One region of the Arthrobacter sp. BC5 genome, then DNA from elsewhere that is predicted to be linked to it. Evidence: riboswitches for the same ligand, from Rfam matches in the RefSeq annotation. Region 1 holds a riboswitch; each other region holds the start of a gene.
The links. A riboswitch is a leader RNA that binds a small molecule or an ion and turns the genes downstream of it on or off. The one in region 1 is predicted to bind thiamine pyrophosphate.
Positions count from the first base shown of each region.

Region 1 (3,686 bases):
TCGCAGGCCGTCGCAGCCACGAGGAGCGGCGCGATCATCGCACCGGCAAGCACGGATCTCCTCGTTGCCACACACGGAGTCTAGGTTTCCCGGCACGCCCTGATCCCGGTTGCCGTCCGCCGTGAAGTCGGCTAGCAGCGGGCAGAGCCTCGCGAGCAGACAGCCCCGGCACGGGGTCGTCGCCCGGCTCCTACGAGTCCCAGGCTCCGAGCAGGGATCGGGCGGCCTCAGCAGGATCAGGTGCCGAGCACAGGGCCGACACGACGGCGATTCCCGCCGCACCTGCCCGGCGGAGTGGAGCGGCGTCCGAGGCGCTGATGCCACCGATCGCCACACAGGGAAGCACGGAGCCGCCTGCGAGACGGGCGAAGCCGTCGACGCCGAGCGGTGTCGGGTGGTCCGGCTTGGTCGCGGTGGCGCGCACGGCGCCCACCCCGAGGTAGTCCACGGTGCCGGGCGGGAGGGCATGGGCGACGGCGGACTGTTCCGGCGTCGCCGCGCTCAGGCCGACGACGGCGTCGGGGCCGACGATGCTCCGCGCCAGGCCGGGCGGAAGGTCGGACTGGCCCACATGGACGCCGTGGACCGGGGCGCCTTGCTCGCGTGCCGCGAGGTACACGTCGACCCGGTCGTCGACCAGCACGGGCACGCGGTCGCCGACTGCCTCGGCCACCGCGACCAGGAGCGCGACGAGGTCACGGCCTCCCGCGTGCTTGTCCCGCACCTGCACGCACGTCACACCACCCGCCACGGCTGCCGCGACGACGTCCGCGACGGTGCGGGGAGCGCACAGCAGCGTGTCGGTCACGAGGTAGAGCGGCAGGTACGACGCCGGGAGCGGGCGCGGCATCAGTCGCCGTCCGGGAGGTTCAGGCCCTGCACGACGTCGGCCGGCGTGATGGCGGCGAGCGCGTCGAGGAAAGCGGGTGCGAAGGTGCCGGGACCCGCCGCGAGTGCGGCGGCCTTCTCGGCCGCGAGCGTGTACACACCGGTGGCGGCGGTCGCGGCGAGCAGCGCATCCGGTGTGAGGGAGGCGAAGGCGGCCATGACGGCGCCGAGCGCGCAGCCGCCGCCCGTCACGCGCGTCAGCAGAGGAGTGCCGTTGTCCACCCGGAGCACCGCGCCGCGAGCGGGGACGACGGCGTCGACGGGGCCGGAGATCGCGACGACCGATCCGTGGCGCTGCGCGAGCGAGCGGGCGGCGCCGAGCGCCGCTGCGGTCCCGTCGGTGGAGTCCACCCCGCGTCCTCCGCCTCCTGCACCGGCGAGGGCGATGATCTCGGAGGCGTTGCCGCGGATGATCGTGGGCCCGAGGGCGACCAGCTCCCGCGCGGCGTCGGTCCGGACGGTGAGGAAGCCCACGGCCACGGGGTCGAGGACCCACGGGGTGCCGGCCGACCCGGCGGCGTGCGCGGCCTCCCTCATGGCAGCGCGCTGGCTGTCGGTCGGCGTGCCGAGGTTGACGAGGACCCCCGAGGCGACGGGCGCGAACTGGCCGGCCTCCCCGGGGATGTCCACCATGGCGGGAGCGGCACCGAGGGCGAGCAGGACATTGGCGGTGAAGTTCGTGACGACGGCATTGGTGACGCACTGGACCAGCGGCGAGGCGGTCCGGAGGTCCGCGAGCAGTGCCGCGCATGCTTCGGCGGTGACCGGGCCGTCCTGCGCTGCTGCGCCGCGCTCCGGCGCTGTGGGGCGTGGTTCCGCGTGTGTCTCGGTCATGGCTGCCTTTCGCTGGGTGGAGCGGAAGGACGGACGGACCGAGGGCCCGGCAGGACATCCCTTCGCCAGTATGAGCTGGATCAGGTTCGACGGGTCTTATCTCAGCCCCTCCCGTGGAGGGACACCCCGTGTCGCTGTTCGAACGATAACGCCTCGGCGGGGAGCATCCAAGCCGGGGCGCGGACGGGCGGGCACCCGTGCAGCAGGCACGTGCACCCGCCCAGGGATCAGCGGCCGCCCTCGATCCGGCGGCTGTGCTGCTCCCTGCCGGGGCCCCCGTAGGGGTAGTCACTGAACGTCGGCGCGCTGACGTCGTCGAGGCTGCCGAGTTCCTCCGGTGTCAGCTCGAGGTCCGCCGACGCGAGGTTGTCCGCCAACTGCTCCTGCGAGCGCGCTCCGAGGATCACGGACGTCACGGCGGGCTTCGACGCGACCCAGGCCAGGGCCACGTGCGAGGCGTTGACGCCGCGCTCGGCGGCGATGCCGGTCACGGTATCGATGATCCGCCACGTCCGGTCCTGGGCGTTGCGCTTCTCCCAGGCCTCCATGCCGCGCTGCGGGTTCTCCCCGAGCCGCGTGGCACCGGTGGGCTCGGTGTCGCGGGAGTACTTGCCGGTCAGCCAGCCGCCGCCGAGCGGCGACCACGGCAGCATACCCATGTCCGCGTCGAGTACCGCAGGGACGATCTCGGCCTCGATCTCGCGCACGAGCAGCGAGTACTGCGGCTGCAGCGTCACCGGCAGGGAGTAGCCCCGCTGGCGGGCGATCATGACCGCCTTCGTGAGCTGCCAGCCGGTGTAGTTCGAGAACCCGTAGTAGCCGATCTTGCCCTGGACCACCGCTTCGTCGAGGAACCCGAGGGTCTCCTCGAGCGGAGTCAGCGGATCCCACGAGTGCACCTGGTACAGGTCGATGTGGTCCACCCCGAGCCGCGTCAGCGAGGCGTCCAGCGCCCGGCGGAGGTGGCGCCGGGACAACCCGAGGTCGTTGACATCCTCACCCATGGGGAACCTGCCCTTGCTCGCCAGGACCATCCGGTCACGCTCTGCCGGGTTCCTGGCGAGCCACCGCCCGATGATCTCCTCGGAGGTGCCGGCCGTGTAGACGTCGGCCGTGTCGATCAGGTTGCCGCCCGCCGCCGCGTAGTCCGACAGGATGGCGTGGGAGGCGCCCTCGTCCGCTTCCGCGCCGAAGGTCATCGTGCCGAGTGCGAGATGCGATACCGAGGTGCCGCTGTTGCCGAGTTTCCGGTACTCCATGGTTCTCCTTCGTCAGTGGACGGCGCCCTGTGCGCGGTGGTCATTCGCTGACCGTGACGCCCTTCCAGAAAGCGTAGTAACCACGGATGTTCTCCGCCGCTTCTTTCGGTTCCGGGTAGCTCCAGGCCGCATCCTTGTTCTGCTCACCGCCCACCTCCAGCGTGAAGTAGCTCGCCGTGCCCTTCCAGTGGCAGACGGTCTGGGTGCGGGTCGGAACGAAATACTCTTGCGAGATCGAAGTCGGCGGGAAGTAGTGGTTCCCCTCGACCATCACCGTCTCCGCTGATTCCGCGATGATCGTGTTGTTCCAGATTGCTTTCGGCATGATTCCTCTTCCTCGAAGGTTCCCCGCGCGGGCGCGGAGGGCGCCTCCTGCCTGTCGGCGAGGGCACCAGTACCTTCCCCAACTCCCTGGGGAGCCGGAGCATTCCGAGCGCGGGCCGCCTCCGGGGGGTCAGAGCTTCCGGACGGTCAGGATCTGCTCGAGGCGGCCGAAGGGCCCGTCGAGGTCGTGCGCGACGCTCGAGGTCAGCCCTACCCCGTGCTCACCGAAAGTGACCCGGGTGTCGAGCCCCAGCCACTCGCCCCTAGGCAGTCGGTGGAGGTGGATCTGGAGGTCCACGTTGGGGAACATCCAACTGTCCCCTCCGGGCGGTACGCGCGCGGCGATGCCGTTGGCGGCGTCCATCATGCCGACGAGCCGCA
Region 1 covers NZ_CM155273.1:3,309,830-3,313,515, forward strand. The annotation lists gene thiE (thiamine phosphate synthase) at 191-850, opposite strand; gene thiM (hydroxyethylthiazole kinase) at 850-1,722, opposite strand; TPP riboswitch at 1,763-1,861, opposite strand; gene AC1MFI_RS15585 (aldo/keto reductase) at 1,950-2,981, opposite strand; gene AC1MFI_RS15590 (DUF427 domain-containing protein) at 3,022-3,306, opposite strand; gene AC1MFI_RS15595 (thioesterase family protein) at 3,436-3,686, opposite strand, start outside.

Region 2 (3,686 bases), 1.8 Mb from region 1:
TGGGTGAGCCGGAGCCGCTCGGCCAGCTCGGCGATGCGGCGCGGGTCCACGCTCCCGCTGACCCTCCTCGGACCGAACTCGAGTTCCTCCGCGACGCTCGCCGTGAGGAACTGGTGCTCGGGCTCCTGGAAGACCGTTCCGACGCGCTGCACGAGCTGGGAGGAACGCCAGCGGAACGGGTTCCTTCCGGCGTCCCCGGCGAGCCGGGCGGACGCCTCGAGGGTCCCTGCGCGCGGGCGGAGGAGGCCGCCGAGCGTGAGCGCCGCCGTCGACTTCCCCGCACCGTTCGGCCCGGTGATGCTCAGGGCCTCCGCAGCGCGCACCTCGAGCCCGAGGCCCTCCACGGCGGCCGGCCCGTGCTTCGTCCTTGCCACGGCCAGGCCGTGCGCCGAGAGGAGCACCTCCGCACCGCCGCCGGGCATTCGCCCGCCCACGGGGGGCCGCAGCCCCGGGACCCATACGCCCGCCGCAGCGAGCCGGCTTCGCGTCTCCTCCCGGCCGAGCACGGTTGCCGGGGCACCGTCCGCGAGGACGCCGCCCTCGGCATCGAGCACGATCACGCGATCGACGACATCGGCCCACACCGCCACACGGTGCTCCACGACCACGAGCGTCGACCCCGTACGCTCGAGGACCCGGGCGACGGCGTCGCGCACCTCCAGCACGCCGTCGGGGTCGAGGTTCGCGGTGGGTTCGTCGAGCAGGAGCAAGCCGGGTTCCATGGCGAGCACGGAGGCGAGCGCGAGGCGCTGTTTCTGCCCTCCGGACAACGCGGTGGTCGGGTGGTCGAGCGGGAGGTCCAGGCCGACGTCGTCGAGCGCCCGTCCCACGCGCCGCCAGATCTCCTCCCGCGGCACGGCGAGGTTCTCGGCGGCGAAGGCCACCTCGTCACCCACGCGCGCCAGCACGACCTGCGTCTCCGGATCCTGCAGGACGAGCCCCGCACGCCCCCGCGCCGCGGCGGGCGGGGCGCCGTCGAGCAGGAGTTCACCCTCCTGCTCGCCCTCGTCGTTGGTGCCGAGCACACCGGCCAGTCCGTGCAGCACGGTCGATTTGCCCGCGCCGGACGCCCCGAGGAGCAGGACCCGCTCCCCGGGCCGGATGTCGAGGTCCAGCCCGCGCGCGGCGAACGCCTTCCTGCCGGCATGGCGCCAGCCCCATCCCCGGGCGCGGACGTGCACCGCTCCGGAAGATGGCGCGTCGGCTGGTGTCACACGTCCGCCGTGCGGCCCGCGGCGAAGGAGGACAGCACGCCCGTCTTCGCGAGACCACGCATGGCGAGCCAGGACAGCAGTCCGGCGATGACGACGCCGGAGATGGCAGCGAACACGGTGTAGAGGACCTTGAACTCGATGGTCCACAGCGCGTTGTACATGATGTTCTCGCTGATCGCGAGGGCGAGCCCCGCTGCGAGGCCCGCCAGCAGTGCCACGGGCAGGTTCCACTTCCGGTAGAGGAACAGCAGGAAGACCAGCTCGGCCCCGAGTCCCTGGATGAGCCCGGAGACGAGGACGAGGATGCCGAACTGGGTGCCGATGAGCGCCGAGACCGCGGCCGCGAGCACCTCGCAGTAGACGGCGGCGCCGGGCTTCCGGATGATCAGCCCGCCGAGCACTCCGGCGATCAGCCAGCCGCCCGAGTAGAGGCCTGCCAACGGCGGGAAACCGGCGGTGAGCACGCTGATGCCCGAGTAGCCCGCCGACCAGGCGAAGAACAGGACGCCGACGGCGACCGCGATGACCGAGGCCACCACGATGTCGACGACACGCCACTGGGTGGTGCGCGGAGAGGTGCCCGTGAGGGACGCTGGTGATGCCATGGTGATTTCCTCCTGAGGTACAGGAGGGGAGAGTGCCGGACTGCCGTGGAAGCAGCATCCGCGCACTCTGAGAACTCGACTCCCTTCGCCGGTACTAGCCGGATCAGGTTCGAGGGTCTGCGGCGGTCCGCACTCTCAGCGCCCGCTCCGCAGCCTGCTGCGAATCGGCGCTCCCCTGTCGTTTGTTGGTTGAGCGCTACCGATCCTACACCTGCGAAGGGCCGTGGGCCGCGACTAGGCTAGGCCCAGGACTATCGGACTAGAAGGAGAAACCATGAACGTGGTGTTCAAACTGCTCGGCGCCGGCATGAGCGTGGGTGCGGGCTTCGTCGGGACCAAGCTCGTCGACTTCCTGTGGGAGAAGATCACCGGCGAGGCCCCGCCGAAGAGCAAGGACGGGCTGGAGAACACCCTGCGCTCGGCCCTCGTGTTCGCCGTCATCTCGGGTGCGGTCAGCACCACCATCCAGGTGCTCACCAACCGCTCCACGCAGAAGGCGATCGACCGCTTCTCGAAGACACGCGACCTGACCTGAGTCCTTCGCGGCAGGGCTGGAGGAGGGCTGGAGGAGGGCTGCCCGCCGTTTCGTGCGCAGGGTTCATGGCGGCCCCCCCTCCTGGCGCTCAGACGCCGATGACGGTGAGCCATCCGGCCAGGGCGAGGAGGGTGATGGCGAGCACCGGGAGGGTCAGCACGATGCCGACACGGAAGTACTGGCCCCAGCCGATGTGGATGCCCTTGCGGTCCAGGACGTGCAGCCAGAGCAGGGTCGCGAGGCTGCCGATGGGGGTGATCTTCGGGCCGAGGTCCGAGCCGATCACGTTGGCGTAGATCATGGCCTCCTGCGTCAGACCGGCAGCGCCGGCCGAGCCGATGGCCAGCGAGGCGATGAGGACGGTGGGCAGGTTGTTCATCAGGGACGCGAGGACGGCGACGATGACGCCGACACCGAGAGCGGTGACCAGCACCCCGTTGGAGCCGATGCTCGAGAAGACGCCGGCGAGCTCGTCGGTCAGGCCCCGGTTCCGCAGCCCGTACACGACCAGGTACATGCCGATGGAGAACAGGACGATCTGCCACGGCGCTTCCTTCAGGATCCGTGGAACGGAGATCCTCCCGCTCGGGAGCGCGACCCCAGCGGCAGATGCTTCGTCCTCCTGGTCCGGACCGGCGGTGGCACCGATGACGGGCGTGACGTGAGGCCGGGCCGTCGACCGGCGGGACGCGCCGACCGTCTCGTAATCGAGGTCCGCCGCCCGTCCGGCGCCTTCAGGTGATCCTGGCGCCGGCCCCGGCGCTGCGGACGTGCCGGTGAGGGCGCGCGTACGGGGGAAGAGGAAGGCCGGCTGGCGGGAGGCGACGATCATCAGGACGACGGCTCCGACTCCCGCGACGGCGGAGAGCGGGATCTGCAGTGGTTCGGCGGCGAAGTAGCCCACGAGCAGGACCCCGAGGATCACCCAGCCGGCCCTGAACGTCAGCGGGTCCGCGATGGCGGACTTCGGACTGGCGAGGACGGTGACGTCGTAGCGGCGCGGGATGACCTTGCGGAAGAACAGCAGCAGGACGCCGAGGCTGGCCGCGACGGACACGATGCCGACCGGGACCATCACGACGGCGTAGCGGGCGAAGCTGATGTCGAAGAAGTCCGCGGTGACGATGTTGACGAGGTTCGACACGACCAGCGGCAGACTGCCGGCGTCGGCGATGAATCCGCAGGCGATGACGAAGCCGAGGGACGCCTTGGCCGGGAACTTCAGGGCCAGGAGCATCTGGATGACGATCGGGGTGAGGATCAAGGCCGCCCCGTCATTGGCGAAGACTGCTGCGATCGCTGCCCCGAGCAGGACGATGAGCGTGAACAGCA
Region 2 covers NZ_CM155273.1:1,555,561-1,559,246, reverse strand. The annotation lists gene AC1MFI_RS07215 (ABC transporter ATP-binding protein) at 1-1,214, opposite strand, end outside; gene AC1MFI_RS07210 (ECF transporter S component) at 1,211-1,819, opposite strand; TPP riboswitch at 1,883-2,006, opposite strand; gene AC1MFI_RS07205 (DUF4235 domain-containing protein) at 2,094-2,354, shown strand; gene AC1MFI_RS07200 (arsenic transporter) at 2,443-3,686, opposite strand, start outside.
Region 2: it holds a riboswitch for thiamine pyrophosphate, as region 1 does, so the genes downstream of both, AC1MFI_RS07210 (ECF transporter S component) here and thiM (hydroxyethylthiazole kinase) in region 1, are expected to answer to the same signal.

Region 3 (3,686 bases), 1.4 Mb from region 1:
GAGGAGGAGGTCGAGGGCGAGACGCGCGGCGACTGGTACGTCCGCCAGATGATCGGCTCGGCCAACATCTCCGGCTCGAAGTTCATGCACCTCATGACCGGGAACCTGTCCCACCAGATCGAGCACCACTGCTTCCCCGACCTGCCGTCCAACCGGTACGCCGAGGTGGCGGTGAAGGTCCGCGAGATCTGCGGGCGCTACAACCTGCCCTACACCACCGGGCCCCTGCCCAAGCAGGTCGGCTCCACCTGGGCGAAGATCTTCAAGCTCGCCCTGCCCAACCGCAAGCCGAAGGCTGCCACCGCGTAAGGCACGCGTGGCGCGGTCGTCCCGGTCCCGGCCGGGCCGACCGCCGCCCGACCTGCACCGCCGGGAGTGCGGAAAGGACCGCCGAAAGCACTCTCCGGCGGTCCTTTCCGCACTCCCGGCGGCGTGGGCGAGCGCAGGCTCAGACGGAGGCGTCCTCCGCGAGCAGGGCATCGACCTGGCCGAGGGCCTCCCGGATGCCCTCCTCCATGCCCATCTCCACCATCTGGTTGAGCTGTTCAAGGGACTCGAAGGCCGTGGTCATGGTCATGCGGGTACGACCGCCGAGGTCCTCGAGCGTCACGGTCGCCGTCGTCTCGCCCATGTCGGCCACAGGGTCGCCGTTCTCGTCCGCGAACCCGTCGACGAACCTCAACCGGTGCGGAGGCTCGACGGCGGTGATGCGCCACCATCCCCGCGCCTTCTCGCCGTCGGGCCCGGTCATGAAGTAGGCCGCCCGCCCGCCCTCCTCGAACTCGTAGGCGTCGAACGTCGCAGGCCACGTCGGCGGTCCCCACCACCGCTGGAGCTGCTGCGGATCCGCCCAGATCCGCCACACGCGTTCCACTCCGGCATCGAACTCCGCGACGAGCCTGAAGTGGAGTGCCTCGACGTCCTTCTCAGTACTGATGACCGCCATGATGCTGCCTTCCTAGTCCATGTCCCCGGCATCCTCGGCGAGGATGTCCGTGATCCGGTCGACCCGCTGCCGCCAGATCCTCTCGTACTCGTCGAGCAGGCGGCGGGCCTTCTGCACGCCGTCGACCTGTCCGCGCACGATCTGCTCCCGTCCGCGCTTCTCCTTCGTGACCAGAGCGGCCCGCTCGAGGACGGCCACGTGTTTCTGCACGGCGGCGAAACTCATGTCGTACTGCTCGGCCAGGCCCGATACCGAATACTCGGCGACCAGGACGCGCGCCACGATGTCCCTCCGTGTCGCGTCGGCGAGCGCCTGGAACAGGCGGTCCACCTCGTCCGCACTCAACTGTTTTACAACCATATGGTTGTACATTACGCGCCGGGCCGGACGGGGTCAAGGGCGGCATGGCAGGATGGAGTCACCCATTCCCGCGGGAGCCCTGGCAAGGGCTGAGAGGAAGCTGCTGCAGCTTCGACCGCCGAACCTGCTCCGGGTCATGCCGGCGAAGGAAGCGAGAATACGATGCCCGGTACCTCCATGCCGTCCCCCACCGCTGCGCGGATCGGCGACGATCCGAGGGCCCGTCATGCCGTCCGCGGCGGAATCCTCGGGAACTACGTGGACCAGTTCGACATCTTCCTGCCGGTGATCGCCCTCGCACCGGCCGCGGGCACCCTCCTCGGTGCGGAGAACGTCGCGGCCACCGCAGGGCTGGTCTTCACGGCGACCCTGATCGGGCGCCCCCTCGGAGCCGCGATCTTCGGACCGATCGCCGATCGCGTAGGCCGCACGGCCACCACGAAGGTCGCCCTCGCAGGCATCGCCGCGACGACCCTGCTGATCGCGGCCGTCCCGGGTCACGAGGTGCTCGGCGGCGGGACCGTGGCACTGATCCTTGCCCTGAGGTTCCTCGGCGGCGTGTTCCTGGGCGGCGAATACACCTCCGCCGTCCCGCTGGCCATGGAGTGGTCGGCACCCCGGCGGCGAGGCATGGCGAGCGGACTCATCATGGCGATGTCACCCGTGGCCAACGCGACCATCGCCGCCCTCGTCCTCGTCCTGCTGACCGTCCTCGATCCTGCCTCCTACACCACCTGGGGCTGGCGCGTGCCGTTCGTCGTCGGCGGTATCCTCGCACTCGTCATGCTCCGGTACTACCGGCGCCAGGTCGCGGACGCGCCCGCCGCCGCACAGGTCCCGGCGCCCCGCTCACCGCTGAAGGACGTGCTGGTAGGACGCGACCGGCACGTCTTCCTCCAGACCTTCACCCTGATGACCGGGTTGTGGCTGCTGACCTACATGGCCATCCCGACCCTCACCTCCGAACTGACGAAGGCCGGCACCTTCGACGGTCGCGGCGTCACGCTCACCCTGCTGTGCGCCACGGTTGTCTCCGCGGTCGCCATGGCGCTCTGCGGGCAGGTCTCCACCCTCGTCGGACGACGGCGCTTCTTCATCGGCTTCGGCGTGCTGGCTGCCGTGACGGCCCCTGCCTGCTTCCTGGCGATCTTCGCGGTGGACGGCCCGGTGTCCGTCGTCGTGCTCTGCGCGGCCCTGCAGGTGGTGACCGTCTCGGTGTACGGGCCGGTGGGCGCCTACCTGTCCGAGAGGTTCGCCGGCGGCGTGAGGTCCAGCGGCTACGGCCTGGGGTACAGCCTGTCGATCGTGGCCCCGGCGCTCTACCCCTACTACCTGCCGCCGCTCCAGCAGGCCTTCGGCACCTACGGCCCCATCGCAGCGCTGCTCGTCGTCGCCGGACTGCTGGTGGCGGCGGGTGGCCGCTGGGGGCCGGACACGGACACGCGCACCCCGCTGCGCTGACGGTGGCGGCCGTGGTCCATCCAGACGGCAGCAACCACTCCGCACGGCGCCTCCGGCCGGTCCTGCCTGCCGTCCCGGCGCCCGGAGGGAACTGCCCGAGGACGTGACACCCGTTATGGCGGGCACCTGAGGACCCTGCAAGACTGGCCCCATGACCCGCGGAATATATGTGAGCGCCATGACCAACGGCTCCGGCAAGTCCCTGATCTCCCTGGGCCTGGCCGACATGCTGCACCGGCACGCCGACCGCGTGGGCTTCTTCCGGCCCATCGTCGAGGGCAGTGATCCTGCTGCCGACCCCATGGTCCGGCTCATGCAACGTGCGTTCGACCTCCCGGAGGGCCGCGCCCGCGGCGGCCTCACGCGCGCCCAGGCCCGCGCCCTGCTCGTCACCGGCGACCGCGCCGAGATCGACGCCCGCTGCGTCGCCATCTACAGCGAGATCGCCGCGGAGTGCGACGTCGTCATCGTGGAGGGCACCGACCTCTCCGGGAACGACGCCGCCGTCGAGTTCGATCTCAATGCCCGCCTGGCCAACAACCTCGGCGCCATGGTCCTCGCCGTCGTCAGTGCGAAGGACATGTCCGTCGAGGAGGCGGCCGACGCCGTCGACGTGGCCCGCCGCGAGCTCGACGCCGCGAAGGTGTCCCTCCTCGCCATGATGGTGAACAGGGCGGCGGACGACGCCGTCACCGCCATCAGCGAGCACGTGCGGCCGGGCCGTTCGGGCCGTCCCGTCTACGTGATCCCGGAACTGTCGGAGATCTCCCAGCCCACGGTCTCCGAGGTGTCCGCCGAACTCGGGGCCCGTCAGATCGCCGGCAATTCCAACCTCGAGCGCGACGTCACGAGCGTGCGCGTCGCCGCCATGAACGTCGGCAACTTCCTGCACCTGCTCACCGACGGCGCCCTGGTGATC
Region 3 covers NZ_CM155273.1:1,013,998-1,017,683, forward strand. The annotation lists gene AC1MFI_RS04520 (fatty acid desaturase family protein) at 1-309, shown strand, start outside; gene AC1MFI_RS04525 (SRPBCC family protein) at 449-946, opposite strand; gene AC1MFI_RS04530 (ArsR/SmtB family transcription factor) at 959-1,306, opposite strand; TPP riboswitch at 1,367-1,474, shown strand; gene AC1MFI_RS04535 (MFS transporter) at 1,469-2,767, shown strand; gene pta (phosphate acetyltransferase) at 2,919-3,686, shown strand, end outside.
Region 3: it holds a riboswitch for thiamine pyrophosphate, as region 1 does, so the genes downstream of both, AC1MFI_RS04535 (MFS transporter) here and thiM (hydroxyethylthiazole kinase) in region 1, are expected to answer to the same signal.